2 regions of the Peribacillus sp. NPDC101480 genome follow, and region 2 is predicted to be linked to the other one. Evidence: riboswitches for the same ligand, from Rfam matches in the RefSeq annotation. Region 2 holds a riboswitch; the other holds the start of a gene.

Region 1 (16,389 bases), on a different contig from region 2:
AGTAACATCTTGTCCAGACTCACCCTTGGCAAAAGTGTCTTTTAAAATATCAAAAAAATCCATTCGAAATTTCCACTCCAATATATAATTGAGCCACCGTTTCATACTGTTGTCCTAATCCTTTTTTCAAAAATAAGGAATATAGCTCATTTATTTGATAATCACATATAAATCGAGAATTGGCAAGCAGAAACTAGTTTAAAAAACAAAAATTTACCCAATTTTAACATTTCTGAAATATTCCTTTTAAATGAATACTAGTAAGTTTTAGGTAAATAGTGTTGATATAAAAAAATAAAAAAGGACCGATTCCTCAGCCCCTTCGATACCAACATATTATGCCTGTCCCATAAAATAAGTCATTAATGAAATCAAAACTAATGTAATGGTAATATAAGTCCCAATAAAAATTTTCTTGCTTCTTTGTTTCTTTTCATAAACTTCCTCGAACGTAATGAATTTGTTTTTTGTCATCAAAAAATCTCCTTCTATTCTGATGTCAGCTATCTGACATCGCCTGTTGCGAAGTCCCTTTGCTTGATCTCTATAGTGTAGTATCGGCACATAACGAAAAATATTTAAGTATTATTAACTATTTTTTTATAGGCGATATTTCTTAAATTTGTAGAAGGTAACGACTAACGTATTATGTACTTTAAATAAATCCTATGATCATTCTGTTGAACCCTGCCTAGGTCTCATTTAGTATCTAAATTTATTAAGCGCTTACTTTATAAAATTCAATATTATTTTTATCCAACCGAAAAATGACAACCACAACGGAAAGCTTAAAAACGTTCCCCACAATAGTCCCACAACAACATTGCTGGATTCATTCATAATAAAGCATCTCCTTTTATTGGATTGTTTTTCTGTTGTTAAATTTAATTACTATTCAACCATTATTTTTAAAAATCAAGTATCACAAAAAGAATGAGCTTATCTTTATTAATAAAAATAATGCAGCTTCTTTCTATGTACTATATTATTCATAATAACTTAATAAGAAAGCGCTTACAATAGTTCTATATACTGTTAATCCTTACTTTTGCTTTACTACTTATAAGTTTTAGCTCCGAAACATTCTAGTCAGGAAATAAATCTATTTATATTCGCATATGAAAACAATTTTAGCTGATAGCGTCCGCCAACCATTAAATCAAATTAATAAGATTTTCTTTCTTCTCGATATGTTTCCTTATTAATATGCAACCCTAAAATGTTTACATAGAAGTTTTTCGATTTTTCATTATTTGAACAGATTATAGCAACTTGGTATATTTTATTTATCTTCATTTTCTTCTCCAAAAGAGACAAGTAAGCTTAAATTTCATTCAAACAGAGTAATATAAGAATAACAGGATCATCTCTTTTATTGTTTATTTGTACTCTTGACTAATCTCCTCAGATTCTCAGCCCATTCATTTCGACAAAAGGTGAATTCATTGCATCCTTCTTAAAATAAAAATGAACTGATTTCTCAGTCCATTTCAATAAACACCCGTTATGATTGAACGAGAACTTTTTGTTCGTATCCGTTCGGATTATCTGTTTGCCATTTCCACGAGTCTTTACACATCTCGTTTAAATCCTTTTCTGCACGCCAGCCTAATACTTTTTCTGCCTTAGTAGGATTTGCATAACAAATTGCGATATCACCAGGGCGCCTATCTACAAATTGATAAGGTATTTCTTTTGAATTGACAGCGCTGAAAGCATTAATGAGATCCATAACACTATAGCCTGTACCTGTACCAAGATTAAATGTTTCTATCCCTTTATTTTTATCAAGGAACTCGAGTGCCTTCAAATGCCCTTTTACCAAGTCTATCACATGGATGAAATCTCTGACTCCTGTACCATCGTGAGTTTCATAGTCATTGCCGAAAACAGAAAGTTTTTCTCTTTTCCCAATTGCAACCTGCGTTATATATGGCATTAAGTTATTTGGTATTCCATTTGGGTTTTCTCCAATTCTTCCACTTTCATGAGCACCGATTGGGTTAAAATAGCGTAATAAGGCTATCCTCCAAGTGGAATCCGAAATATATAAATCTCGTAATATGTCTTCAATCATCAATTTTGTACGTCCATATGGATTAGTTGCAGACAATGGAAATGATTCATCAATTGGGACACTATCCGGGTGACCGTACACCGTAGCTGATGAACTGAAGACGAGTTTCTTAACATCATGCTTTGCCATCAGGTCACACAAATTAATAGTGCCTGTTATATTATTATGATAATACATTAATGGGATTTCAACTGATTCCCCTACAGCTTTAAGCCCTGCAAAGTGCATTACTGCTTCGAATTTATGATTCTCAAAAATAGTATTCAACTCTTCACGATCTAATAAATCACACTTATAAAAAGTGAAGTCCTTGCCTGTTAATTCCTTAACCCGATTTAATGATTCAAAATTACTGTTTGACAGGTTGTCTACAATTACAATATCATAACCTGTATTTAATAGTTCGACAGCTGCGTGGCTTCCGATATAGCCCGCCCCTCCAGTTACTAGTATTGACACTTTAAATTCCTCACTTCGATTTTAGTATTAAAAAACAAATATTCTACACTATCATTAGGTTCAGTCTCTGTATTATGTAATAAAGTAATTAATAGTACATCTAATTATATCCTAAATTGTTCGTTATATAAGTATAAATCATTAATAATAAAGAATATTATTATATAATATTCTTTATTATTTCAATAGGAAGAAGATTATTCGAAAAAGACATAAGAAATACATAGAATTCAGTCAAAAACAGCCTAAAATAAGTTGCTAAAACCTTTTTTTCCTCATACAGAGATTATTCTTATTCTAGTTTTGTTCAATCTGAATAAACTCCCGCACATCTTCAATAGATAATCCTAGATTTTTAGCCTCCAAAATTAGATAAAACCATTCTTCTCGTTCATGGTTAGCTTCCATGATAAATCCCACCCAACTTGTGGTAACACAGCCGTCTTAGCAATTAGCCTTAGACCTGTAATTTTGCGTCCCTACTTTTCAATAGGTTTGCCTTTCTCAAGAATATTTCACATTAGTTTTTATTATTCTTTCAAGACTAATAAATCATTTAAAAAACTCGTTCGATTCCCTTGTTCCATGTAAACCATTATGCCCTAAAAAAATTTCTCCTTAATTAAAACTATATTAATGTTAATTATACTTAAAAACGTAATAATAGCTCATAATACTATTCGTTTTTTTATGTCATTTTTCAACATAATTCATCATAAAGTGACATTACAATGTAAAACACTGGTAGAATGCACTTTCTTTAAAACACTTTTATTAAAAGCAGAGATATAACCGCTATAATAATCTAGCATTTACTATTCTACAAAAGTAATTTTCCGAATCGAGTAGGCTAAGTGATTCCTTATTAATTTATTTCCCCTAAGAAAAAAGCCAGCATTCCAAACCATAAAATATCTGTAACCTGACTGTTGTTAACTTCCTATTTATACTCTTGATTCCATTTGAATACCTAATAAATTGCTAAACATCCCTCTTTTTTCATTCGCTAATTGGTTATATTCACCGACCTGAATGATTTCTCCCTGATCCATGACCAACACTTGATCAGCATTACGAATCGTCGATAATCGGTGAGCTATGACGATGATGGTCATTTTTCCTTTTAATCTTTCAATAGCGGATTGAATCTTCGCTTCGTTCTCCGTATCTAAAGCACTCGTCGCTTCATCCAATACCAGGATGGACGGTTTGCGTAAAATCGCCCTGGCTAACACTAGCCGCTGCCTTTCTCCTCCTGACAGTCGGACACCCCGATCACCGATGAGGGTATCCAGCCCTTGTGGAAGCTTACCAACAAAATCAGCAGCTGCCGCGAACTCCAAAGACTCCCAAATGGATTCATCACTTGCCTCAGGGTCAATGATCATCAGATTTTCCCGTATGGTTGCATTAAAGAGAAAAGGATCTTGCGGGATGTAACTAATGGACCTACGCAGTGATAATAAGCGGTCATTAGCAAGGGGAATATCATCTATTCTGACTTCACCCCTATTAGGATGATTCAATCCCATTAATATATCTATTAAGGTGCTTTTTCCGGCACCCGATCTGCCGACAATAGCAGTCATACGTTTAGAGCGAATGTGTATGCTTATATTTTTTAGGGCATAATTGCTCTCGTTTTGATCATAACTAAAATATACATTACGGCATTCCAACCCTTGTTCAATTTCAATAGACTTGATATTTTTATAATCGGATTCATATAACTCTCTTGCTTCTCTACATTCGTTTTGTAAATCCGACAATGCTTTAAAAGATGGTAGCGTAGACCCTATTTGCTCTAAATTGGATTGAATGCTAGTAAATCTTGGCCATAACCTTGAAAAAATAACAATTATAAGCATTAGTTGGGCTGGCTGGGCCATGAACATCTTTATCGAAAAAAACACAAAAATGGCAATTAAGACTGAAGATACAATTTTGAAGATCATCTGGGACGTCGTATTTAAGGTTGTTAACTTGATTCTGTTTTTTTCCATTCTCTCACTTAAAGATAGAAACCAACTCAAATGAGAGTCTTCTAGTGAATTACTTTTGATATCCTTCATTCCGTTAAGATGATCAGTCATACCTGCTAAATATGTTTGTGTTAGCTGGAAGGTTTCCTTTCCAATAGACTGAGACTTTTTCACAAACTTCCGTGAAGAAAAAATAAGAATGATCCCAAAGGCTATGATAAAACTCGTCATTGGAAAAGATAAATAAAAAGCTATTCCGATTTGTATCAAAGTAAAAATAAGAGAAGATATAAACTGTAAAAATAAATTAATACCTGCACTTACATTGAAGGTTTCGTTTGTCATGATGTTGATTATATCGGATTTCCTCTTTTTTAGGTAAAATCCCCAATTGACCTGCAGCAGACTGCCATACGCCTCATCCCTTAACTTTCTAACAAAACCTTGTTGGATTTTGACTCCCAAGATTGTTTGATTCCGCTTAAATACACTTTGTCCAACCATTAATATTACATAAACACCAAGTATCAATAAAAGACTGAGCGTTTCCGGAACTCCTGTGAATAATCCATTAATCCAGCTTAAGAAAGGAACCTCATCCGTTTTTATGTCCATTATACCGGTCAATCCAATCAATGGGATCAATAAGAAAATTCCTACGCCTTCTATAAAGCCTATTAAAATCATACAAATAAGATTGATATATAATATTTTCCCCGAATAATCATGTATTTGTTTCGTATAAAGTAAAAGATGCTTCATTACCATATCCTCCATTTGCAGGCCATATTTGATCGTTTTCCTCCATGTTACTAGTGCTAAAGCGCGAAAATGAAAGGAAAGGTATTAGGTATCCACTTTTCTAAGTTTATTATTCACATTGAAGATAGTATGGGTGGGGTGGTGACGCGTGGACTCCTGGATAAACCTTGGAGGGTTTATTTTGTTCAAATTAAATGGTATTAGATTAACCAGACTCTTGTTCTTTCAGACTTCCACTCCTGTTCTTTTTAGAGAACTTAGAAACAATAGTGAACCTATCCATCACTTCTGCTCCCGTTATGTAAAAAGGTCCACTGCGTAGCCAAGCATGTGCAATGAGCCCTCCATTCTCATCTTTGGCTGTACCTAAATAAAGAGTGCTATCAATTTCTCGTTTTTCCAGCATCTTCATAGCCGCCATTGCCTTTACAAGACACTGGCTTTCCCATATGGTGTAGCGGCTCATAATATTTATAGCCCGTGAAACATTTGCTAAAATCTCTTTATCCGCTGCATTCAATTCATATGATGACTCTTTCATCTGTTCACCAAGTGTTGGGGCAACTTTTGAAAAGGAAATGCTTTTAAGATAACGGGCCCAGCCTAAATGTAAAAAAGCTTCGATATACAGCAGCTTTGTCTTGAAATTCAATCGAAGAAAAGTCTGAGCTTTCTTTACGATATTCATTGTTTAGCCTCCTAGACTAAAGATTCATGATACTAGGAATGGATGCTAACTAAGCCTTGTTCTAGCAATTGACTTAAAAAGTCAGTGACATGTGCCTGACAATCAGCTTGATCGACATTGTATTGTGACTGTAATGTTGCAACTAACTCTTGAATCGTGATGGGTTCCTTCATTAACTCCCAAATTTCCCCGCCCAGTTCACCTAAATTATAATATTTTCCGTTTGAAACGCTTAGCATGACTTTTTCCCCATCCATATCACTTACTATGTTTCCTGGACTTTGGCTATATTTCGTATCAAGTTGATTAGTAATCATGAACTCTTTCCTCCCTTTTTAATACATTTAAAATAATTTCCGATAAGTCTGGCGCCGTGAAGCGATTCGTTGGTCTACGTAATTGGAAAAACTCGATTTTCTTAATCATTTTGGCAGAAGTATTAAAATGCCAGTCCATCAATCCAGATTTTTGTATAAAAAAATTACGGTATGTATGATGATACAATTTATAAAATCTTTGAAGAGATGATATTGGCTTAATTTCTATCTCGGCATTTTCACTCTTGATCAATTCAAATACACCAGCAAGCGGGAGTTGTTCGGTAATAAACTGATTTTGAACAGGAACAGCGAATTTATCTTCTCTAACAATAAGTGGCTGATAGTTATTTGAATCCATTTCAAAATGATTTAAGCTTTCCAGCCATAATTTTTGTTGTGGATATGAAGGTGTTACAATTGGTATATTTTCATTATTTAGCGTTACTGGTATGACATCATCACTCATGAGCTTATAGCCCCTTTTCAAAAAAGCTGAAGCAAGAGTGGATTTCCCAGCACCAGAATCGCCAACAATCGCATATGCCTTTCCATCTATGGCTACCGCACTTCCGTGTATAGGAAGGATTTTTCTTTGCATCAAGATGGCACCCATGCATGTTCCGAGGATATAAAGCCGAATCTCATCTTCTTGTGCCGCATCAATTGGACAAAATTCTATTCTATTTCCGCTTTGAATCGAGAAAATGGCCGTCTTGGAAACATGAAACATAATCCAGTCTTTCTTAATGACAAAATCATCATCAGGAACTGAATGCTCAGACCATAATGCATGGAGATCAGCTTTTTCGATAATAATATCCGTTTTATCATCCACTATATTAATAGGAAGCAATTCTGTCAAAGCTATATCACTTGATACGGTTAAACCATACGCTTCATAAACAGTCTTTGTTTTGATACCGATCATATAAATACCCCCGTACATAAATAACGTCTCTTAATTAGACAGGTCTAATGTTTAATACTTTGTTATTCTTGAAGTCATACCCCTATTAACTGGATAAATAGGGGCTTAGGGGAACCTAACAGACTTTGTTGCGTAAAAAGTTTAACTAAAAGTTATGTCACCTTTAGGAGTGCCCGCTGGAAATGCAGCATCTGTGTAATCACCATCTGTTCCAAGCATTGTTTGATTAACATCAAGAACTTCTAATTCAGGCTTTTTCCATTCCTTTTTCATACTAATCACCTCCTTTTAATCAAATTTTTTTAAAAATCGATATACGATTAAACTACGCATTAAAAACTTATAATCAGGATCAGGGGCATATTCTGGCCTAGCCCCTTCTTTAATCTTTATTAGTGCTTTGTTAATTGCTTGAATATCTAGATATTCTAATGCTTTTTTATCTGTTTTAAGCTGCTGCAACTCTTCTGTGAATGCTTCCCATTTGGGCAGCATTCGGTGAACCCAATCAGCACCTTGCACACCCCTGTACCGTTGATTTAGCCTTACTTTATCGGGTAAGACATTCACTGTAGCATTTCGAATCAGGGCACGATCCATCCCATTCTGTACATATTGACTTTCCGGGAGCGATAAACAAAAGCGAATAACACGGATATCATTCGTCGGATCTCGCTTCCACAACTTGTATCGTAAGGAGAGCTTTGTGGAAAGCGTATTTCCTGCATTCCATTGAAAGATATCTTCAAAATGCTTTTTTCTTTCATTAAAAATATCAGAATTCGAATACCAGCCCGTTTCATCCATGCCATACTCTTTAAATCTGTCATATACCCCTGTTCCTTCTGCAAATCTTGGATTGATCAAGGAAGGAATTTTATATGGCACACCTTCCGGAAAGATCCGATCAATGATTGGAAAGCCGATTCTTGCAATGGTTTTCACCTTTCGCAATCTAGATCCGCCAACGTTATTCCTATATTGTTCCAACTCTTGATATAGTCGAACCCACTTAAGCCTTTTTAATAGAAGGGAGTAATACTCCAAGGGGAATCCCCAGGAAATTGAAAAGTTCCCTCTATCTCCATTAAGTAAAACACCTATGTCATCCTCATTCGCTTTTTCAAACATCCCTTTTAGCCAGAAAGAATTTTCAAAAAACTTATATGGCATCTCCATGATGTCGAGAAAGTCATCCATTTCAGAATAGGAGTCTTTCCCCTTAAAGTCACAATAATGATCAATAATGCCGCCAACATGTCCTACCGTAGATTTGATGTAAGGCCGCTCATCAGCCAATAAGTATTTAGGAGTAAAATCTTTAAAATCTTCGGGAGGAATATAACTATATGTATGTAGTGCAGTGCTTTCCCGCTGCAATTGATTCACAGCAAAGCCAACAACAGCACCGGAATCCAACCCACCACTCAACTGGGCGCCAACTTTCCGATGTGTCCTTAATCTAGATGTAACAGCTCCCTGGAAGACACCTTGAAATGCTTCTATGTAATCTTCATTAGATTTAAGTTTTAACTTATCCCCTTGAGTTAAATAGGAATATCGTTTTAAAGTCACCCTATTATTCTCTATTGTTAAGCTATGAGATGGTGGTATCTGACTTATGGTTCTATAAGGCGTTAATGAAGAATCTACTGCATCAATCATTCCCGATACGGCCAAATACTCAGCAAGCCACTGCTCATTCAACTTTTTTTCTATAAAAGGTAATGACAAAAGCGGATCCATAGTCGTGCAAAATGCAACTTTATGATAGTTTTGGTGATAATAAAGCGTTCTGCTTCCTGAAAAATCCCTTGCACCAAACAACTTCTGTTTCTTTTCGTCCCAAATGACAAAAGCAAAATCCCCTACTAAGAATTTTGGAGCATCTTCACCCCACTTATAGTAGGAAAGTAGAATCAGTTCACTATCCGTCATACCCTTTTGATCGGATGGCTTAACTTGTAACCTCTGGAATAACTCTTCACGATTATCAATAATGGCATCAGCAGTAATCGTACAGCGCCTTTCAAAATCATAAAGCGGGAGCTGCTCACCAACAGATTCAGGCGTGATCCATTGAGCATGACAACCAAGAAAAATCTTTTCTCTATGCCACATTTGGATAGAATCAGCAGGGTACTTTTGTAAAGCCGTCATCAAATTATGGCAATGTTGAAGATTCATAGGCTCTTCATTAAAATGATAAATACCGGCTATAGCACTCATGTTTTCCCCCTGCGTGTTTTGTTATGTATGGTTGTTGCTAACACCAATAAATTCCATTTTTAAGATGAAAATACAGTATAATTACTATTGTTACTTGATCTTTCTCCTCCGTTGGTTCATTACCTTAATGAAAATACTTCTATCATCTGACTTAAAAAATTTCACCCCAACTAATTTTAAAGGTGTCCATACTTCTTTCATTAGAAATAGAGGCATTTATTTTCATCCTTTCTTAATTACCTAGTAAATCGCAACCTTGAGTTCTCTATTAATCCTTTATTAGAATTTATTCACTGCTCATTTAATTATTGAATAATATTCGATTTTTCTCATATAAATAGTAATTCATAAATAAATCGTTTTAATGCAAATCAGTATACTAATGACCTTATAATCTGTATTTTATAAAGAAAAAAACGTTCTTTATAACGAATATAATAAACTAAAATTACCATCTATTTATGCCTTTGTCAATAATCTTAATAATTACAAATCTTCCATTATTCCATTTTTGCTTTTTTTATTAATATTAGTAATTTAAATCCAATTGCTCTTTAACTACCGAAATCTTAAACTTCCAATCGACCTTTTTATTCTTTAAAAAACCATAAGATAGACAGCATTGATCTTTTCTTTTTGCTGTCTATCTTATGGGATGTTATCTTTATATAGGTTTCATTGTCTTTCTCCACACCCATAAAAAGGGCCGTAACGGAAAATATAAAAACTGAAGTGACTTAGGTAACCTTAGTATCTCTGTATCAGCTGGACTGGGATAAAATAGTTTAATAATGTAAAAAAACTTTTGGAGATTTGACCTTATTGAAAATTGGTAAAGATTTAAGACGAACGACTTATGTAGATTTAATTTTATTGAAAATGGTTCGTTGCTAAATGAATTACCCATTTCTATAATGTAGAATATTGCCATTTGCGCTTGCTTCCTTGTACGTTTTCCTGTTGTTAATGACTGCATCTCTTCATTAATTGGGGTATTTAATAATTGTGAGGATAATATTAGTGCATGTCTTCCTAAGTAATGTTGTTGAAAAAATTTTAGTAATCCGTTATTTTTCTCATTAATAATTCCATTTCTTATCATTTGGTCAATATCTAACAACCAACGTAGTCGAAACCACCCATGTCTAACACCGTGAGCAACCAGAAATAAAAACAAATCTTCATCTCCTAAATAGTAGACAGGATAGCTTGTAAGCTTACTAATCCTTTTTCGTTGCCATAATTCATTAAAGTTCGGTTCCTTTGTAGGGGCAGGATGAAGTCTCCAATGAATTTCAAGCTCGATTTTTTTTTGAGGATGGAAGTACGAAACGTGATGTTTGCTCCATTTCCACTCATATAATGTAGCTTGAACCTCCACTCTTTCATACCCCTGATTCAATAGAAGTTCTTCCGCTCTTTTTAAATCGGTTTTAGGAATAAGAATATCTAAATCCTTTGAAGTTCTTAGTGAAATATCCCCATAAATATCTGCAGCAATTACTGGACCTTTCAAAAATAAAAGACGAATCTGATGTTCAGTAAATAACTTGCTGACTTGTTCCATTTCTGCACATAATTGAAGCATTTGGTATGTATTTTTTTTGTATTCGTGATACAAGGTTTGAATAACCTGTATAGGGATTAACTCTCCATCAAATTTTTTTAACTTAGAATATAGCATTGGGTATATTCTATGATGTCTTGCTAGATAGAGGAAATTATCCCAATTAATATCTGTAAACAATTCATTTTTGAATTGACCATTAATATCGCCTTTTCCCGTCCTTATAATTTCAAGTAATAATCTTAATTCCCTAGGTATTATAGAAAAATCAAGACTGCAATTGTTATCCATCTCATTCACTCTCTTCTTAATCTTTTTTTACTCATTATGAAACGATTTCAGCTATTGAACTTTACTTGATTTTTCAAGAAGTGAACAAAAAGACACGATTTGAAGCATCAGTTGTACTCAACTAGCTGACATGTTTATCCCAATAGTAAATTAATGCTACCGGGTTAGCTTGTGATCTAATCCTATGGAAAAACAATAACTAGGTTTTGAAATCTATCGAACTCTTTAATTCTGTTCATTTTTAAAAAAAGTAATTTGAATTTAACCAAATCTATATAATAATTAATCATAGCATGTCTATTTTTTATATCAATAAATTTCCTATGACTTCCATAATTTTTAACGTTAATAAATCCAAATAATTCTTTCAACATGTTTATCGAACTCAATTTACCGTCAAAAATTATACTAAAAGAAAGAAGATTATCGGTGGGGGATGATAAACAAATAAAATGCCTACTTTTATTCTAAATGACAGTTTGTCACTCTAAGTGATTCAGTTCTTCCAACGCTTCTTGTGCGTTTGAATATAAGATATCACCTTATAATGTCAATTCCCCTCGAAATTGGCGTGCATTGGCGCAATCACACCCTCGGTAATAATACGTTTTACGCTCTATAAAGTTCGCGGAAACATCCCTAGCTTTTACTTGCCTAGGCAAGATACAACCGTATTAATTAGCAATGACCATAATTTCAGGCATTTTTACTTCTAAGGCGTTTTTGGATCGAAGTGCCCATGTCGGTCTCTTATGTTTTGGTACTTCCCCTTACTATCTAACGATAGAAAGGTTCTTAGGGCCATACCTTTCCTTCATAAAGCCAGTAATAATTTGTTTCAAAGGATATACGCCTAAAGGCCACCAAACTGAATTTGTACAAAAAATAGCCATGTCAGTTCATTTTTTCTTTAATCGTTCGGCTAGGTCTATAGAATAGGTTTACAAGCTTTACAAGCTTTACAGCACTCCACATATTTTTTTGAAAAGGTACTCTTCTCTACAAGCAATGATAAATGATTACCCGTCTGATTATTTCGAAATACCTTCTGACTTGCTATTAAATTAATGTGGTAGTTAGAGTCCCGTCATCATTTACAGTTAATTTATAATTTGATTTATTTGGTGATACAAGAACCGTACTGAATTGAACAGATTTATCGAATTGTTGAAATGGCCTGCCAGTACAATTAACAATTTCGTACACTTCATTAATCGACAATTTTCTTTGGAAAAATCCAGCCATTGACATAATACCTTCCATAGTATTAGTAGTGTGTTCACGCCCTGTTATAAACGCCTTTGTTGGTGTTTTAATAGGGAAATTGTTTGTAAACTGTAGCTTAGCTCCTCCTCCGTATGGGTCTATTAGTTCAACCTTTTTTGCAATTGGATCAACGTAAATAAATTGCCATATGTTCTTTATCGTTCTAGAAGCGTATCGACCTGATGGTCTTGATTTAGGCCACTCTGCTACAACACCGTCATATAATCCCGCGCTTAATGAACTTACGTTAGCTCCAGCGCAAAAATACTTGTTTTCTTTAGAATTCGTTAGATATAAACCAATAGGAGCAGCATTCTCATCTTCATTATCGAACATATTATAGTTATAAATAAACGTATAAGGTTGTGTCCAATCTACAGTGTCAATTGGTATAGATATCTTTCTACCATCTGAATGGTTAAAATGAACACCCGTCCCCCAACTGCCATCTTTAACCCAAGTAGGTGTACCTTGCAATGTAGCGTGTTTCTTATTCCCCGACTTATCTAATATTGTAGATCCACTACCTTCATTAAAAAACCACAGCGCGTTCAATGCTTTATCCTGTTTTAAAAGATCTTGTGTTAAATCACTATAAGGCGATGCTGGACCGCTATCGCTAAACACAAAAGCTCCTTCTGCTATTTTATTTTTAAAAGTACCATGAGAATTTATATGAGCTGTTCCACCAAGAATCTCTATATGGGTTTTAGTATTCTCAATCCAAAACTTCTCAAAATAATTTCTTATTCCTTTTTCAGAATAAATAGCTGTGTCACAATCACTTAATTGCCCGTGGCTAAAGTTATTTACAGAGCCATCTTCTATGTATATTGCATAAGAATTTGATGCTTTCTCGCCATGTCCTCTTATATACTTAATAAGGAAATTATTACCATTCGGAGATGTAAAGTCTCCAGTTCCTGTTGATTTTAAATAAATACCTTTTTCTTTGAATTTGTATATATACAAATTGGATACATCTGAAACATAAGTACCTCCCTCAAAAGTAATTCCATTTTTCGGAAAGATTATTGTAACATTATCAATTGTAATTAAAAGGCTATCTTTTACATAAATGCCAGTGTACTTATCCTTTGATGATTCTGTATGTTCAATTTTTATATCTTTAATAACATGTGACTGCCCTTTAACTATCTCAATAACATTTCCTTGATGTTGTGGAAGAATAACTGTATTTCTATTTCCGGCTCCACGCAACTCAAATCCTTGTTTTGACGGAATTGTCAAAGGGGATGTAGTCATATAATAACCAGATGGCATAAAGACAACTTTGTTGTTAGCTGAAGCATAGTCAATAATATCTTGCAATATTTCTGTGTTTTCTTTATCGGTATTATTTGAATCGTAAGCTTTTAAAGGTGTTGGTGGAAATAGTACGTTTATAAAATGAGATTGTATATTTTTTCCTACTTCCTCCGTCTGTTCCGTCAAAACCTTAATTTTATGAGCTATCAACTTCCCGTCTTCACCTTTAACCATGGTTGAATCGACTGGTTGTAAAAACAGATTTACACCCTCTTTTTTTATTGTATAACCAAAAATGAATGCAAAAATACCAAGAAAAATATTCAGTAAGAAGTTTCTTCGTTTCATTTTTTATCTCCTCTGATAAATTATTTTAAACACTGCTTAAGAACTACGTTTGCAATTAATGGACGTCACGGATAATAGTTTTACCTGATTATAAGTCTTCCGTGAGAAGGGAGTAGATAAATAACGGAATTTCTCTGAAGCTTCCCGTAATAAATAGAAGATTTACATCAATACTCAAAGTTTATTAATAACTAGTTGCTTTGGATAACTTCTAAGGTTATATATTTTCTAGTTAGAGGATAAAAACATTGTTAATCATAAGCTCTTTTTAGCCATTCTAATTTCCAAAGGCAGAATAATATTTAGGTTAAGCCTATTCATATCTGGGGATCTGAGTCCTAAGATTTTTACCCTCTACCATTAAAAAGATTAATACTTTTCATATATTTTTGAGGTTTTATCTGTACTATATTACCAGTTAAAGATCTTTAGTATTTTTCAAGGAATCACGCTTACCTGTTTGGTAAAATATAAGAAAAATGTGAAATCGACCATTTTTCATTTATAAGGCTATTCGTTAAGCCAGGACCTAAAAGAAAAAAAGCATAGCATTTTACTTATGACGACATAAAAACTTTAGTATACACTTTATCTTTTTATTTCCATCAGGAAGCATGATACCAGGACTGTTTATATAATATGTTGATTAAAAAAATTTAATGTTTGTGCTTCATTTATTGTCTGTTGCTTTCACTCCATTTTCCTGGATTTTTTCTCTACGATCCTCTTCCGATTTCAGTCATTAAACTAGAAGTTTACATACTTACACCCTATTGATTACAAGTTGTCCTGTCTCATCTACTGAAATTTTATAACTTAGACCATTTGGAGAAATTAAAGTTGTGGATTTTACTATTTTGTCATTCATCTCAATAAGGGGTCTTTCTACACTGTTAACTATTTCAAGAATTTCTTTTTTTAATAACTTCCTTTGATAGAACATAGACATTGACATTACACCGATCGTCATATTGGTCACAGCAATTGATCTACCTGATAAATATAGTTTGCTGATGCTTTGTGAATCTTTTATAGGAATTGGAATGGTGGTAGTTAATCCTACAGGTTTATCTTGAGTAGGGTCAATGACTTCAACAAAATTGTTTAAGGGATCAACATAAATGAATACCCACTGAAAATTATCAAAACTTCCAGCTCCGTAACCCACTGTCTGGTTGCTGTGGAGATTGGCCCCCGAAGAATTGTTATGATTTACTATTTGCAAATAAGAACTGTGTAAAATAAAGCCTACATACTTCTCTCCCCCATCTAGGAATAGACCAAATTGAGGATACAAATTGTCCCCCCTATTTTCTATTTTAGCGAGGATACCAAATGTATATGGTTGGCTCCAATCTAACAAATCTTTCGGAGCAAGTATTCTGTTGCCAATCTGGTTATTAAATCTAACAGCTTTCCCCCATTTACCATCGTCAGTCCACTCTGGGGTACCTGTTAACATTAGGTGTTTTTGGTTTCCAGATTTATCAATAACTAAGTTGCCTTCTCCCTCGTTGAAAAAATACAATCCTTTCAAACTCTTAGTGATATTAGGTGATTCTTGTGGTAGGAATGAATAAGGACTTACTTCACCATAGGACGTTTTTATTATTGCCCCCTCTGTAAGAATATTCTCTGTTAAGCCATGACAATCTATGAAGTTTATACCTGATATAGCCTTTACTGCATTTTTGGTGTGCTCTACCCAGATATTCCTAAAGTAATTTTTGCTTGCGTTTTCTAAATAAAAGGCAATGTCAGAATGGCTAATTTGACCACCTCGAAACTCGTTAAGTATACCACCTTCAATGTGTACGCCTATCGTTCCTGTAGTAACGCTATTATCACCCGTTACCATCTTTATTTCAAACGCATTTGAATTAGGCGTAGCACCATTCTTAGATTTTTTAAGATAAATTCCCTTATTTATATAATTTAAAATGAGAATGTCTCTAGCATTCAGGAAATAAACATCACCTTCTAAAATAATACCATTTTTAGGATACATTATATGGACATTTTCAATTGATACAGAGTGTGCGTTTAAAACATAAATGCCTGTATACTTTTTCAAAAAAACCCCTTCTGTATAAATCATAAGATCTCGAATTTTAGCCCCTTGTGATGATATTTCAATAACATTACCCAAATGATAAGGACTAATTACCGTTGCACGGTTTCCTTCACCCACAAGTTCTAGCCC
Region 2 (16,389 bases):
ATTTTCTAGCTGTGCGATTCGTGCCTCTTTTTCATCTAAGTCAAAGAGACCCCCTAAAGTCCGTTAATCGTTGCGCTGTCCGTTCAAGTTCATTTCTAATTTCTGCTAATTCCATTTCTCTTCACCTCATTAAGTATGTTAAAAAAAATCCCTGAAGAGGGATTCCCTTCATTACAAATAAAACCTCTCCAAACTATATGCAAATGTATACCTTTATGCAAACAAAACATGAAAAGAGGCGGCAAGCCTTACACTTAACCGTCCCATAATCATTATACACCTAACTTTAACCTAAATTGCCATGGCAATTCTTATATTTTTTACCGCTGCCGCATGGGCATAACGCATTTCGGCCAACGTCTTCCTTTTTACGGGCAGGGGCTTTTTTCACTTTTCCCCCGTCTTCTTCCTTCGGATTGACCGCTTGTCCTTTTATGACTTCCTTACGTTCCAAATTGTTTCGGATTTCGGCCTTCATGATGTATTTTGCGACTTCATCTTCCATTGAAGCAATCATCGCTTCAAACATTGCGAAACCTTCTGATTGATATTCACGAAGCGGATCAATCTGGCCATAAGCACGAAGGTGGATCCCTTGGCGCAATTGCTCCATCGCATCAATATGGTCCATCCACTTGCTATCGACGGCACGAAGAACGATTACTTTTTCGAATTCACGCATTTGTTCTTCAGATAGCTCTTCTTCTTTTTGGTCATAGCTTTCTTTCACTTTTGCTAAAATGAACTCAACCAATTCCGTTTCATTTTTCCCTTCCAAATCAGCTACAGTGATTGAACCTTCATTGAATAGGTTACCATTCAGGTAATCGACAAGGCCTTGTAAATTCCAGCCTTCCTCATCACCCATTGGTGCAAACGCGACAACATTTCGCTGGATGGATGCCGTGATCATCGTTTCGACGATTTCACGTAAGTTGTCACTTTCCATGACATCGAAACGCTGTTTATAGATAATTTCCCGTTGTTGACGGAGAACATCATCATACTGCAGTAATTGCTTACGTGAATCGAAGTTATTGCCTTCGACCCGTTTCTGTGCGGATTCAACGGCCCTTGTCACCATTTTGCTTTGAATTGGCTGGGAATCATCCATACCAAGGCGCGCCATCATGTTTTTCATGTTATCCGAACCGAAGCGGCGCATCAATTCATCTTCCATTGATAAATAGAATTGAGTGACCCCTGGATCTCCCTGACGGCCGGACCGACCACGCAGCTGGTTATCTATACGCCTGCTTTCATGACGTTCCGTACCGATTACAGCAAGGCCCCCAAGCTCCTTGACACCTTCACCAAGCTTGATATCCGTACCGCGCCCTGCCATGTTCGTAGCGATCGTAACTGAGCCTTGATTACCTGCATTCGCAATGATTTCCGCTTCACGCTCATGGTTCTTGGCATTCAAAACATCGTGAGGGATTCCTTTTTTGGATAAATAGGCAGATATGACTTCAGATGTTTCGATGGCAACCGTACCGACAAGCACAGGCTGACCCTTTGTATAGCGTTCGGCGATGTCTTCCACAACAGCCTTGAATTTGCCATCAGTTGTCGCGTATATAAGATCTGCCCTGTCGTCCCTGATGATATTCCTGTTTGTCGGGATCGCAATTACATTCATATTATAAATATTGCGGAATTCTTCTTCTTCCGTTTTGGCTGTTCCGGTCATACCTGAAAGCTTTTCATACATCCTGAAATAGTTCTGGAATGTAATCGTCGCAAGAGTCATGCTTTCATTTTGAATTTCAAGTCCTTCTTTCGCTTCGATCGCCTGGTGGAGACCTTCACTGTAACGGCGGCCTTTCATCAAACGGCCAGTGAATTGGTCAACGATGACTATCTCGCCTTCCTGGACAACATAATCCACATCCAAATGCATGGAAACATGTGCCTTTAACGCCTGATTGATATGATGATTCAAAGTAACGTGATTAATATCGAATAAATTATCGATATTAAACGCTTTTTCAGCTCGATTCATCCCATCTTCCGTCAGCTGAACACCTTTTGTCTTTTCATCATATGTGTAGTCGGTTTCTTTTTTCAAGGTTTTTACAAACGCATTGGCCTGGATATACAGCTGAGCCGATTTTTGTGCGGAGCCGGAAATGATCAACGGCGTTCTTGCCTCATCGATCAAAATCGAATCGACCTCATCAATGACAGCGAAGTGCAGCGGGCGCTGTACCATTTGTTCTTTATATAACACCATATTGTCACGAAGATAATCAAAACCTAACTCATTATTCGTACTGTACGTAATGTCAGCATTGTACGCCGCCTGTTTTTCTTCTTTAGAATGACTGTTCAAATTCAACCCGACGGTCAAACCAAGGAAATCATACAATACACCCATCTCGGTGGCATCACGGTGTGCCAAGTATTCATTGACAGTAACGACATGTACACCTTTACCGGTAAGCGCGTTTAAATAAACCGGCATGGTGGATGTTAAGGTTTTACCTTCCCCTGTTTTCATCTCGGAGATATTTCCATCATGAAGTGATGCCCCACCCATGATTTGAACACGGTAAGGATATAAGCCCAGAGCACGCTTTGCCCCTTCACGTGCAACCGCAAAAGCCTCAACAAGCAAATCATCAACGGTTTCCCCATTTTGATAACGCTCTTTAAACTCACCCGTTTTGGCACGCAACTGTTCATCCGATAACCCCGCCGTCTCATCAGCCAGCGCTTCGACCTGATCGGCGATTTTTTCTAAACGTTTGATTTCTCGCTTATTCGGATCAAAAACTTTATTTAATATATTAAGCATTCAATAACGCTCCTCTATTATGGTAATGATCGTTCAATGACAAAATTCATATAAGTAAGAAGAAACACACTTCTATTATTACTAATGCACGCTTAATTTTACCACTTCTATCATAGAGGTACAACTTCATGTCACTTCCCTGGTATAGACCTGAATTCAATTCTTGCGAAAAACAATGGATAAATGAGGAGTAAAACTGTTAAAATAGAAGGAAGTATAAAAAATATGTTGCTAACTCCCCACTATTCCATATGTAAATGAGAATTATCCATAACCTTCCATCACTAGATGCTGTGTGTCCTCTCTAGCGATAGCATGTCAAGGTAATCCAACCTTACAGTCGTCTTGTTTTGAATGATAAGATTGGCTACTGACACTTATTAGCGGAAGATAAATAGAACATGTTTCGAGGTGGTATTGATGATTGGTGAACGTGTAAAAAAACTGCGAGAAGAAAAGAAAATGTCGATGACTGAACTTGCCGATAAAGCGGGTGTGGCAAAGTCTTATTTAAGTTCGCTCGAGCGGAACTTACAAACGAATCCTTCTATTCAATTTCTTGAAAAAATCTCCGCCGTACTAAACATTCCTGTTGATGCCCTGCTTTATGATGCACCAAATAAGGAAACCTTGGACACTGACTGGATGAAAATCGTTGAGGAAGCCATGAATTCGGGTGTCTCAAAACAACAATTCAGGGAATTCATCGAGTTTAATAAATGGAGAAAAGATAAAGAAGAGTAGAGTGGTAGTACACTAGTTTACCTACATAATCCTGAAGAATACAGTTTGAATAAGCTAGACTTGTAGAATCTCAAGGAAGAATAAACCCTATAAACAGCTAATGAATCGAATTACTGTTTATAGGGATGTTCTCGAACTTTTTCGTAAGCTATTTTCCATTGTTCTCCTCTAATGTTACCTCAAGGCTTTCCCGTTTCAAAAAAGCACTGATTTCCTCCTTTTTGAAACCCAAGCTCCTTGCTTCTGAAATCAATTTCACCCATTCTTGATCCATTTCCACATTAGCCACCTCTTCTACCTCCTAAAATACTCCTTGTATTTCAGGCAGACCAGCCATCATAGTCTCAAGGACCTTAGACCTGTGCCTTTGCGCCCTCATCTTTCAATAAGTTTGCCTTTGTCGTGGTATTTATTACCAAATACATTACATATAATCATATTATAACGGATACCCACTCCATATATTGCTATTTTATGTCGGTAATCTACCTAAATGCAAAAACTTTTATCCGACAAATTATTACAAAATTAAGAAAATTCATAGTGCAGGTAATTTATCATAGACTAATTGATTTTCGTTTTTTTGTATAATAGTGAATATTGCTCTTCTTAATATTTCGTTGCTTCGTATTGATTCTCTCCATTGTAAGTGCATCCAAGGCTTTTTGCGCAGTTAAATCCTCACCGCAGGTCGGGCAAAGCCACTTTCCATATTCCGCACTGCTAAAAGAAGCCCTATGGCAAGTATGGCAATTCTTTCGATACAAGTAATCCAACCCCTCTGCACCTTGATCAAATTGTTTTATATAAAAAATCAGCCGTTCTTTTTAAAGAACTTACAATTTGAGTATAGTACAAAAGAAGGGGGTTATTAAATAGGTAAAACTGACTATTTATCTTGATAAAGAACAATAATTGTTCTTCAAAAGGATTTTTCGTTGATTTGTATTTTATAGAGAACAAAAGAAGCAATCATTCTTTTTCTTTTCAAACGAATTCTATCAACAGGCATTAAAAAAGCACAACCCAAAGGCTGGGCTGTGCTTTTGATCTTAGAATAATAATTAACTAGGTTCAATCAATCCATAGCGTCCATCTTTTCGGCGGTACACTACGTTCGTTGTATTAGTATCCGCATTCGTGTAAACGAAGAAACTGTGACCAAGCATATTCATTTGTAAAATCGCTTCTTCACTGTCCATCGGCTTTAAATCAAAGCGCTTATTGCGGACCACTTCAATATCATTATCGTCTTCAAATTCATCCACCACTTCGTCAACTTCCATATTGAAGGCGAATGCATCTGGTGCAGCTGATAGATTGTTCCGGAACTTACGATTGACCTTCGTTTTATGTTTACGAATTTGGCGTTCAAGCTTATCATTGATCAAGTCAATGGCAGCATACATATCCGCATTTTCCTCTTCAGCACGAAGAACCAAATTCTGCATGGGAATCGTCACTTCGACCTTTGATGTATTATTGTTCACTTTTAAATTCACTAACACATTTGCATCTGGTGTATTGTTAAAATATCGTTCTAACTTGCCAATTTTCTTTTCGACGTATTCTCGAATTGCTGGAGTTACCTCAATGTTTTCACCGCGTACGTTGTAATTCATAAAGTGAGTCCTCCTTAAATTAAGACTATACAGTTAGATTCTACAATACCCCTCCGGTTCCTTTTAGAAACACATCATGAAATATGTCGAAATAATGAAACAATTGTCGGAAGGTTTGGAAAGGGGTTGATGTCTGCCCTAGCTTCATTATATCAAATGCTATGCTATAAAGAAAAAATTAAGCCTATTTTATTTACAGAAAATTTAAAAATAATTAACATGAAAACCTTTTGGAATCCAAACGGTCGTGTAATCAATTTCTTTTATCATAGAACACACCATCCACTGATAGACTTTCATACGGGTTCGTGTATTTATTGGATGATCGTTTCTTCTTGTTTATTTCCTGGATATCCCGCTTTATCTCCTGCTTTTGGAGCTTCAGCAAGTGATCGACCTTTTGGTTGAGCAACAGTGCTGCACGTCCCAGCTGCTGCTCTTCTGCAGTAAAAGGCGGTTTGATTCGAGAAAGAAGTCCATCTCGCTGATCGATCAGCTTTGTGATCCTTTCTATTTTATCATCACGCTCTGTAATCGTGTGATTTTCCAGAACGGCAAGTAATTCAACAGTCAAATCATGAAAGGTCCTAATCACCATTACACTTGACCGCTTTGGGTAAATTGTTTTTTCCGATTGATTTGAATTACTTCCTTCCAAGTATTCCGGAACTCAGTAACAAGGCCCTCCACTTCTTCCAAGGCAGAAACATCATTTTTCATATTCGCTTCTATCAGACGCCGGTTCATGAAATCATATAGACTCATCATATCTTTGGATACATCCGCATCCATATTCAGCGTCACCATCAATTCGCGGATGATATTTTGCGCCTTGATGATGTTCGTATTCTTCGCTTCGATATTTCCTGCTTCAATGGCCTTCTTCCCAAGCATGATGAACTTCAAACAGCCATTATAAAGCAGTAATGTAAGCTCTCCCGGGGATGCTGTGTTGACTGAATTTTGCTGATACGATTGATAAGGATTATTTATTGCCATATTTAACTTCCTTTCCGACTTACCTTAACTAAAATAAGAAGCTAACGATGCACTTTGGCTGTTTGCCTTTTGAATCGCTTTTTCCATCGCCGTGAACTGGTTGTAATAGCGCGATTCCAATTTCGTTAGCTTTGCCTCAAATGTTGAAATCTTCTTATCCAGCCCATTGACCAATTTTCCGATTGTAAAATTGTTATTAACAAATCCGGCCTTTCCGGCCTTTTCAGTAATCGCCTTCATTGATGATTCTATATCATCCCTTAACCGGCGCGCGAGGCCTTTGTCGCTCTTTTCTGGCCCATTGGCCATGAACATATCATAAATCGCATTCGGATCCTCACTAATGGCTGCCCGGAGCTTGTCCTCATCAATCGTTAATTTACCGCCCTCCAAATAATTTTTGGTGGTGGTGATCCCCAAACTGCTGAGATTGTTTTTTCCTGTGATCCCATCCACCGAGGTGTATAGGGATGACCTCATTGTGGTCAAGAGGCTTTTTAACGTCGAATCCCCTTTTAATGTTCCGCTCTTCGCTTTTTCTTCCCACAGCTTCACTTCATCCTCTGTCATTGCCTTTTTTTGCTCAGAGGTAAGCGGGGTAAAGGAGCGATATTTAGCTTCACCCGTTTTATCTTGAACCTTTTTAATGACATCATTGTATTTATTCACAAACTGAGTGATCGTGTCCAGGATGGCATCCACATCAGCTGTTGATGAGAATGTGACTGTATCCGTCGTTTTTTGCTTTACCGTTATTTCCGCTCCATTAATCTGAAACGTATTCGAAGGACGGGAAATGTCCAGGCCATTATAAGTAATCGATGCATTTTCCCCTATTGTGCCGCCAGTTCCTTCATTGTTACTGCTCATTTTTAGCACATTGAAGAAATCTCCGGTACTCCCTAACTCAATTTCAGGCCGATCTTTTATATCACCTGTATTTTTAGCAGTGATGGAAAACTTCTGGGACGTTTCATCGAAAAATAGAGTCACTCCCGAGTTTGCAATAATTTTATTTATGACACTCTCTAACGTATCGTCCGCATTAAGGGTAAGAGTATACGGATTTTCCACTGTTGCGCCATCTTTTACTTCCGTATCAAAACCGCCATCCTTATTGATGGACAGTATCGTAATATCTTGAGGAGTCGTGATTCCCAATTCCGATAGTTTCTTTTTCGGGTCGGTAACAGCTGATTTTTCTGTACTTGTCATGGTTGCTGCCTTGGCAAGCCCATTCACTTTTATATTCCCGGAAAAATCAATGGTCGAATTCACATTTCTCACTGATACAGCATCTGGATTCGATACCATCACCTTCTTTTTAATAAAGGAAGACTGCTTCCCAATTCCATCACGAATGAGCGTATCCAATTCTGATAAAGCTGTATTTATCGAACGGTAATCATCCCGCTGCCACTCGGAATACTGCTTTTTCTGTGTCAGTTTTTCCAATGGCACCCGTTCTGCCTGCATCATGCTCTTAACTAATTCATCAATGTCCATCCCGCTTGCTAAACCACTGATTCGTACCAAAATTGATCACCCGCTTATATTTTTTCATCCACCATTATGCCGACAAACTCCGTCATTGCCGCATAGAAGTCCAATAACTTCTTCGGGGGAATTTCCCTGATCGTCTCATCCGTTACATCATCCACTACCTTGACATAGTACTCATTCAGCTTCTCATGATATTCAAAACGAACCGCCGTATGTGTCGGATTCAGGAAGGTGTTCAAACTATCCACCATTTCCTGCACCTTTTCTTTTGATGGCATATCAGTAGATTCCACACTTTGCTCCGAATAGGCTAGCGTATTCATTTCCCGCTGATAAAATGAACTGATTCCTTCCGAGATTGCTGTTCTAAGTTGTGAGGAAAGGATATTTGTGGACAAACTCTCCCGCATCTAAATAGCCCCCAATATGATATCTTTACTTTTTATATCGGTTCCGAAATGGAACTTTACAGTGTACATACAAAGGATTTATTATTAAATAGAGAACAAACATTCGCTATCGGAGGGGATAACATTATAAAATGGGATTAAGAAGATGAGCTTACACTCTTATATAAGGAGGTTTTCATAATTAATCTTACTGAAATCCAGAAAAATATATTATATGCCAGCATTATAAGTGACGGTGAAATCACGAAAATTTATAAAAATAGCAGGAGAAAGAACAACAGCTACCGGGAGCACTACGGCACATCTCAGGGAGATTATCGAAAATGGAAAATTTCCTTTTTTGATGGATTATTATATATCACTCCGGCAAGCCAATGTGTCCGTTCCGCTTCTTTAGAATTATTCACCAATTTATTCCCACACTTTTACAGTGATGATGGAACTAAACATCTCCCCTTCACATTATTGAAACATTGCATTTTAACACATTTCCTAACTATTCTATACATGGATGATGGCTCTTTAAGCATCTCATACAGGGTAAATCATAATAAAAAAATTATTTACCTCACACCGCATATTTACCTTTACCTTCAATGTTATCCTAAAGACGAATTAGAGAAACTAAAGGAACATATATTTACCACATATCATTTATCCTTAAAGCTGAGCTCTCGTAAAGATGGATATGGATATATTCTAAAAACTACTTCTGTTAAAGAAACTTTTCGTTTCCTCGAACTAATCGAACCTGTTGCAAAAACTTGTTCTTCCATGTTATATAAAACCTCTTGGGAATTCCGAAATCAAAAAGAAATACTCAGGTGGAAATCTAAGTATCCTGATTACACGATTCTTACCAGCAGTTCAGATCGCTCTAAACCCTATTCTCCAGATGAAATTAAATTACTAAGACAACTTAAAGAAAATGGTTATACAACAAATGAAATTGCAAAGATGCTAAAAAGAAGTTATTGGTCCGTTACTTATAAATGGCAAGAAATAAAAAAACTAAACTAACGCCAAAACATGATAGTATTTTGGAGCTAAATAATGTTAATCTAACCGATCCTTTATATTTTTCGATAAAAAAAGAGACTCTAGTAAAACTAGAGTCTCTTTCAGGTAATCTAAAATTAACGAAGAAGTTGTAAAACTCCTTGTGGTTGTTGGTTCGCTTGCTTTGCGACTATGTCTTTCGATCATAGAACAGACTATATCTTCACCCTTATCTTATAAGGGGCTGGGCACTTCGAATGGCTTTTGCCACCCTACGGATTTCATTGCCATAGCTTTCACCTTAGACTGTATATCCTAGTCGTTGAACCTTCTCCAGAGTTTCCTCAAAGGAGCTTGGCTGCTGATTATCCATTATGTCATCTCCATCATTTTCAGACCATCACGCTTACCGTTTCCAGTTACGTTGTGGTTGATGCAGCTTTAGGAAGTTCCAGCAATTCACCCAGTCATAATTTTATCCATTACTGGATAAAACGCCCTTCAAATTTACCTCAGAAGTTGTAAAACTCCTTGAGGTGCGGAATTTGCTTGAGCTAGCATTGCTTGAGATGCTTGCGCCAAGATAGAGTTTTTAGTTTGCTCCATCATAGTCTTAGCCATATCTGTATCACGAACACGTGATTCAGCAGCAGTCAGGTTTTCAGAAGAAGTTCCTAAGTTGTTGATCGTATGCTCTAATCGGTTTTGGTTAGCACCTAGTTTAGAACGTTCAGCTGATACAGTGTCAATTGCAGATTGAATAACTGTGATTGCTGCAGATGCATTTTTAGCATTAGAAACATCCAGACCGGATTCAACGCCTTTAGAATCTGTACCATTGCTTACATTTGTAGTTGCAGTGAATCCATCACCAATACCAGTTAATCCTAGATTACTAGCACGCATGTCACCGATTTCAAGTGTCAGACTTTGGTTTTCATTTGCACCGATTTGGAATTGAAGACCTGCGCCAGCATCAGTACCCGTAGAAGAAGAACTACTTATTTTTAAATCAGCTAAAGCAGTACCAGCAGATGCACCAACTATTTCAACGGAACCTTTAGCGCCAGCAGTTAAGGTATCAAGCTTTAAAGCACCATCACCATCAAGGGACGCATACTCTTCACCAGTTGTTCCAAGTGCAGTATTTGCTGCAGTATTAATAGCAGTCACTATATCAGCAGCCGCATCACCATCTCCGATTGTAACATCGACATCTTTCCCATCGATTTTAAGACTTAATGTACCGCCAGTTGTAACAGCACCTGCCGCCCCTGAACCAGTCAAGCTAGCAGTAGAAAGTTTTGTATCAGAATCCTTAGAACCATTCAATAGTTTCTGAGTATTGAATTCAGTAGTATTACCGATACGGTTGATTTCAGATGTTAATGAATCCATTTCCTTTTGTATTTCTCCACGGTCACTAGTTGTATTAGTATCCGTTGATGCTTGTGTAGCAAGTTCACGCATACGTTGAAGAATGTCAGTCGTTTCGTTTAATGCACCTTCAGCAGTTTGGATCAATGAGATGGCATCCTGTGAGTTACGGGAAGCTTGGTCCAATCCGCGGATTTGTCCACGCATTTTTTCAGAGATTGCTAGACCAGCTGCGTCATCGCCTGCACGGTTGATGCGCATGCCCGATGCTAGTTTCTCCATTGATTTTGATTGTGCATTCGTTGCACTTGATAATTGACGGTGCGTGTTTAGAGCTGAGATATTGTGATTGATAATCATTTTTGTTTCCTCCTTGAGTCTTAAGTCCCCACGTCCATGTGGTTGTTTACGATGGGCAGTGACTAAGTCGGCCGCCTATTTCACTGCCCATCGTTGTATACTTAATATCGACCTGCATGGAAACATATTTAGCGGATTTTACGATTTTTTCTTGAAATACTCATTTATGCCTTCCAGAAAATTAGTTTCTGTTTTGGAGGCTTTTCTATTTTCCTGCTGAATGGACAGGTAGATTTCCTTCCTATGGATATCGACGTTTTTAGGGGCATTGATCCCCAGTTTGATCTGTTCCCCCTCGACGGACAGGATCGTAATTTCGATATCATCGCCAATCATGATTGCTTCATTTGGTTTTCTGGTCAAAACGAGCATCATTTCCCCCCCTGTTCCGCTGAGGTTCAAACAGTTTGTGCTTTGTACGGTATTCACTAGCGTTCATGATGAATTGCTTTCCGACTTTTTTAGGGCCGTTTATGATGATGGGTGCCTGGAGATTCGCCGTCGTTTCATTGAAAGGGTCTTGGATCGTTAAAATGACGAAAGTAATGACTTCCAGTTCCGTTTCTATTTGTAAAGAAGATAATACTTCATCCGTAAGCTTCACTTCGTAATCAGGAAACACCTCAAATGGAATCGTCACAATGAAAGCAAGCTCTTTTGTTTCTGTCGATTGCAGGACGAAAAATGGCGTGTCATCCAAAGCTAGCAAGCAAAACTGTTTTTCTTCTAAAAATCCTGGTATCCCGCTTTCAAATACATAAATCTCTTTCTCAGCCAATTCGAGTTCGCCATGAAATTTTGTTTGTAGAATCATCTATGTTTTCACTACCTTATCTCATCCGGATTTAAATTGATGAAATCTATATCCAGCGCATTTTTTTGTAGAATTTCGACATTCACACTACCTGGTGTGTATGTATGGTTAACGCTATTGATTTGAGCATCAATGATCGGTTTTTGAGCAGTTGCTTCAACCTTCACTTCCGCTGGCTGGTAGTCAAGCTTTACGCTGAATGGAGAGGGAATCCAGCCGAGATTGAACTGCTTCTCAGGGCCTTTGCTGTTTTGCCTAGCCTGTTCAGCGAGTGGATTACCCCCTTTTTCAATATGCCTCAGCTCAGTTCCCTGCTGGGCACGTCTTGCCATACCCGCCAGCCAATCCTGGTATCCCTGCTCCGCAAATTCATCGACTCTTACTGAAAGGCTTTTCAAATCCATGTCTTCCCTTGCTTGTGACTGATCGATCGTCAGCTTGCCTGGGGTCATTTGAATCTCGAGAATCGCTTGCGGCTGTTTGATTGATTGGACCGCAGCCTTCTGTTCGATTTGCTGTACAGGCTGTTCTATATTCACTCCAATCTTCATTGGGGTGGTTTGCAATCTAATTTGCGGAATCTGCATCATCAACACTCCTTATAGAAAAAAGCTATCCATTTAAGAATAGCTTAGCGAAGAAAATCCAATAAACTCGGCTGCATGATCTTTGCTCCGATGCTTAAAGCAGCACTATGGACACTTTCCTGGGTCGTCAAATCCATGATCGCCTTTTCGATATCGACATCCTCATTTTGCGAAAGGATTTCAGTGGCAAAAACCTCCTGCTGCTTGAGACGATCCGTCATCAGCTCAATCCGATTCTGCCTTGCGCCAACCTGTGCCTGCATGCCTAAGAAAGTATTTATCGTTGCGTCAAGTCCTTCCAGTGTGCCGCTCACGTCCCTGCCGTTTTCGAGTGCCTCGATTGTCTGGTCGATGCTTCCGCCGGCAGCTAGTGCATCACCAAAAATCTTGGAACCGTCCGTATTGATTTTAAGGGAAATCCCCGAAAAAACTTCAAGGTTTATGTCCCCTGTGCCATACACGGTATTTCCATTCCCATCTTTAACGGACGACGGTCTCACATTCGTATCCTGGCCGTTAAAGATATACTTCCCGCCAATCTGTGTGTCGCCTAGAGTTATGAGATGTTCTTTTAATTGTTTAATTTCTTCAGTAATTGTTTTAAGTTGCTCCCCTTCATACGTGCCATTGCTGCCTTGAACGGTTAATTCACGAATCCTCTGCAGGGCGGAAACACTTTCAGTAATGGCATCATCCGTGCTGTCGATCCAATTGGTCGCCTCGGCAATGTTACTTTGATACTGCCCTATTTGATTGAGGTTTGTCCTGTACCCCATTCCCATCATGGCCGCAACAGGGTTATCGGAGGGCTTGGAGAACTTCTTTTGAGAGGAAACCTGCTCTTGCAGCCTGGACATCTTTTCGTAACTGCTGCTTAAATTGCTCAGCATATTATTGGTTAGCATCGATTGCGTTACCCGCATATTCGTCTCCTCCTATCATCGGCCAACTGTACCCATTCCGTTTATGATTTTATCGAGCATTTCATCCATCATCGTCATCATTCTTGCGGATGCGTTGTATGCCTGCTGGAATTTGATCATGTCAGTCATTTCTTCATCAAGGGATACGGAACTGACAGACTCCCTATTTTGATTGACTGAGGCAGCAAGCACGACAGAGTTGGAAAGGTTCTTTTGGGCGCTTTGGGAATCCACACCAAGCTTTCCGATGATACCGGAATAATAGGTGTCGAAGCTACCCGTCAATTCGTCGGAGTTTTGGTCTTTAGTCGAGTACTCACTGAACGCCTTCTTTTTAAGGTCAGCCAGGAGTTTGGCGTTTTCATTATCACCGGATGCCCCTCCACTTTTACCGCCTGCGGCAATTTTTGTGGGATCCTTAACGATTTCACCATTCACCTTGATGCCTTGGGCGGCACTCTTACCCGGTTCGAGTTCAAAGAAGTTCAATGTGGAAGTGCTGTCATCACCCAGGGCATAGCCTTGTTTATGGATGGCATTGAATTCATTCACGAAAGCAGCCGTCATATTATCGAGCTTTTTCAGCATATCAGGATAAGCGCCGGCGATCGTGCCATCAGCCTTCTTATATCCAAAGCTTTTGATCAGACCGGATAGTTCCCCGGAGAAATTGTAATCCGTCAATGTTTTCGAACCAAACTTCAATCCATCCACCATACCTGTCGTTTTATCATGGCTAACTTCAACTTTCGAAGTTCCCACCATCCCGGTTTGGTTAACACTGACTAGATTGATGGGCGGCACAAAAGACGAACCGTCATCTTGCATCAATTCGATATTGTATAGCCCTGTGGCCACATCGCTTGCTCTGCCGTAATCCGTCGGAATGACGTTATTCACTTTAATGCTGACAAGCTGTGAGAGATTGTCTACGAGTACATCACGTTTATCGTAAAGGTCATTGGGAATATAACCATGAGGCTCCACTTTGCTGATCTGTTGGTTTAGCTGGTCAATACTGCTGATGAGCGTATTGATTTCGTTCGCTTTGACGTTTATCTGATTGCCGATATCCGTTTGAACGTTCGTAAGCGAGTTGTAATAGTAATTTAGGGTATCCGCGACCATGACGCCCGTCGAGGCAACGACCTCACGCGCCCCGGAGTTTTCCGTATTCGCCGTCAGCCCCTGCAGCGAGTTCCAGAACTTCTCCATCGTGGCGGCTAATCCGCTGTCGGTCGGCTCGTTCATGACGCCTTCCATTTTCGTCAAGGATTCGCTCATGGCCCCGTAATAACCGATTTTATTACTTTGTGTCCTGTATTGTGCGTCCAGGAAACTGTCCCGGATCCGCTGAACCGTTTCAGCTGCCACCCCTGTCCCGATTTGGCCGGCAACGCGCGGGCTGTTCAAACCGACAGTAGGAAAGCCCGACGTCTGGACCAGGTTGACCCGCTGTCTTGAATATCCTAATGTATTGGCATTGGCCACGTTATTTCCTGTTGTATACAAGGCCCCTTGAGAGGTGGATAATCCGCGTTTGGCAGTCTCAAGACCCATAAAGGTTGAAATCATTTGCTCGCACCTCCATCTTTTTTCTGCTTATTAAGCTTTGGAATCAAACATTCCCATGCCGATTTTGGCCGTTTTCTTAACCGAATCCCCGTAATTCAGGTTCTGGTGCTGCGGCCTCAGCATATCCAATGAGACATTGATGAATTGAAGGGACTGATAGATCAATTGCTGATTTAAACTGTTTCGCTCCTTCAGCGTTGTCACTTCATCAATCAATTCCGCTTTTAGTCTTTCAAGGATTTCCTTTTCTTTAGATCCTGTCAATTCCGTTACGGTATGGATGGAGACAGGCTGTCCCGCCGTTCCATTGGCTGCAAGAAATTCCTCGACTGCCATTTCTCTTTCCTTATCCGTTTGACTGATCGCTTTAATATGTTTTTGTTCTGAAATTAGCAGAGCAGTGATCTCCTCGGTATCATTTGCTTTCAAAATGGCCGTTTTTCTTATCGCCAATTGATTGAAGCTTTTATGAAGCTTGATCAATTTTTCAAGCGATCCGATGATGTTCCGTGCAGACATTTTGCTGCCTCCTCACTCATAAATGAAGGACGGAAAATGGCTCCGTCCTCTTCATTCAAGCTTTTTCATTAAAAATTCATTTCCGGTAAAAATCAATGAGACCCTTAGCCGTTGCTTGTGCATTCAATTTATAATTTCCTTTTTCAACTTGGATTTTCAGTTCATCCACTCTTGCTTGTCTTGCAGCAAGAATTGGTGATGATTGCTGCATTTCTTTTGCCGCTGAAGAAATTTCAACTTTATCCGAGGATTTGACCTTGGATTCTTTGATATTCCCCGTTTTATTGGCTTGAAGATTATAAGGGTTAACACCTGTCATACCGACGTTATTGATTTTCATATTCCAGATCCTCTCCTTCGGTCGATTTTATAAATCCCATAATGTTTCGATTCCTTAACACATGAAATGGCTCTGGACTGTGTTATTCTCCCTATCGTTATTATCGACAAGGAATGGATTTCTTTAATTGTTTCTTGTAATCTTTCCTTCGACACCCATTGTCGAATCTTGTTCTCAATATCGAATATTTTAACAAATACTGCATCATGTTTCCATGATTTATCCTTTTTGATCATCCTTCATGTAGTACGTATTTTTTTTATCATTTCCCTGAATTTCAGTCAGGCGCTTTTCCTCATATTCAAATGCCTGCAAATCCGTACGCAATGAATCGCTGCATTTGCCGCATAGCCTTCCGCTCTTGATGTTAGCGCCACACTTTTCACATGGAATTCCTAGATTGGGCAACTGCGAAATTCTCAGCTTTCCTGTTCTCACAAATTTAATAATTAACGTATCTTCAACGCCGGTTTCCTTAACCACCTGCATCATGGACGCCGTTCTATTTATTTTCTTGCGAATATATGCATACACTTTATCATATTGGTCTTCTTCTACTTTATAACAGGCATCGCATACATCACGGAATTTCGTCATGACGAATAACGAATTACAGCTTGGACAGTTGAATACTTCCATCGAGGACCCTCCTTCACCATCACAGCGATATTCTTCAGTACTGTATATATCGAATAATACCTGAGATACTTTAGGATGTTTTATTAAAATAAGCTTTTTCACCTAGCCAGGGTGATGGATGATACTTCTTTGGCCCCAGCCGTTATCAATGCCTTTGCTGCATGCCTGAGAGTTGTGC

Evidence for each region. A riboswitch is a leader RNA that binds a small molecule or an ion and turns the genes downstream of it on or off. The one in region 2 is predicted to bind cyclic di-GMP.
Region 1: it holds a riboswitch for cyclic di-GMP, as region 2 does, so the genes downstream of both, ACQKMF_RS04305 (anti-repressor SinI family protein) here and ACQKMF_RS12790 (anti-repressor SinI family protein) in region 2, are expected to answer to the same signal.

Annotation. Positions count from the first base shown of each region.
Region 1 covers NZ_JBNNSB010000001.1:854,095-870,483, reverse strand. The annotation lists gene ACQKMF_RS04325 (hypothetical protein) at 1-63, opposite strand, end outside; gene ACQKMF_RS04320 (hypothetical protein) at 337-474, opposite strand; gene ACQKMF_RS04315 (VOC family protein) at 1,165-1,296, opposite strand; gene galE (UDP-glucose 4-epimerase GalE) at 1,505-2,536, opposite strand; gene ACQKMF_RS04305 (anti-repressor SinI family protein) at 2,834-2,944, opposite strand; cyclic di-GMP riboswitch class I at 2,963-3,046, opposite strand; gene ACQKMF_RS04300 (ABC transporter ATP-binding protein) at 3,481-5,280, opposite strand; gene ACQKMF_RS04295 (lasso peptide biosynthesis B2 protein) at 5,486-5,968, opposite strand; gene ACQKMF_RS04290 (lasso peptide biosynthesis PqqD family chaperone) at 6,001-6,285, opposite strand; gene ACQKMF_RS04285 (HPr kinase/phosphorylase) at 6,275-7,216, opposite strand; gene ACQKMF_RS04280 (paeninodin family lasso peptide) at 7,358-7,489, opposite strand; gene ACQKMF_RS04275 (lasso peptide isopeptide bond-forming cyclase) at 7,505-9,445, opposite strand; gene ACQKMF_RS04270 (nucleotidyltransferase domain-containing protein) at 10,110-11,303, opposite strand; gene ACQKMF_RS04265 (hypothetical protein) at 12,363-14,186, opposite strand; gene ACQKMF_RS04260 (glycosyl hydrolase family 28-related protein) at 14,950-16,389, opposite strand, start outside.
Region 2 covers NZ_JBNNSB010000003.1:304,138-320,526, reverse strand. The annotation lists one part of gene prfB (peptide chain release factor 2) at 1-51, opposite strand, end outside; one part of gene prfB (peptide chain release factor 2) at 53-115, opposite strand; gene secA (preprotein translocase subunit SecA) at 287-2,800, opposite strand; gene ACQKMF_RS12795 (helix-turn-helix domain-containing protein) at 3,221-3,544, shown strand; gene ACQKMF_RS12790 (anti-repressor SinI family protein) at 3,693-3,833, opposite strand; cyclic di-GMP riboswitch class I at 3,865-3,950, opposite strand; gene ACQKMF_RS12785 (hypothetical protein) at 4,102-4,311, opposite strand; gene hpf (ribosome hibernation-promoting factor, HPF/YfiA family) at 4,609-5,166, opposite strand; gene ACQKMF_RS12775 (flagellar protein FliT) at 5,420-5,764, opposite strand; gene fliS (flagellar export chaperone FliS) at 5,764-6,165, opposite strand; gene ACQKMF_RS12765 (flagellar hook-associated protein 2) at 6,190-7,701, opposite strand; gene flaG (flagellar protein FlaG) at 7,716-8,078, opposite strand; gene ACQKMF_RS12755 (DNA endonuclease) at 8,256-9,098, shown strand; gene ACQKMF_RS12750 (flagellin) at 9,585-10,814, opposite strand; gene csrA (carbon storage regulator CsrA) at 10,953-11,186, opposite strand; gene fliW (flagellar assembly protein FliW) at 11,158-11,628, opposite strand; gene ACQKMF_RS12735 (DUF6470 family protein) at 11,640-12,215, opposite strand; gene flgL (flagellar hook-associated protein FlgL) at 12,260-13,138, opposite strand; gene flgK (flagellar hook-associated protein FlgK) at 13,154-14,713, opposite strand; gene ACQKMF_RS12720 (flagellar protein FlgN) at 14,744-15,232, opposite strand; gene flgM (flagellar biosynthesis anti-sigma factor FlgM) at 15,309-15,572, opposite strand; gene ACQKMF_RS12710 (TIGR03826 family flagellar region protein) at 15,792-16,211, opposite strand; gene ACQKMF_RS12705 (ComF family protein) at 16,310-16,389, opposite strand, start outside.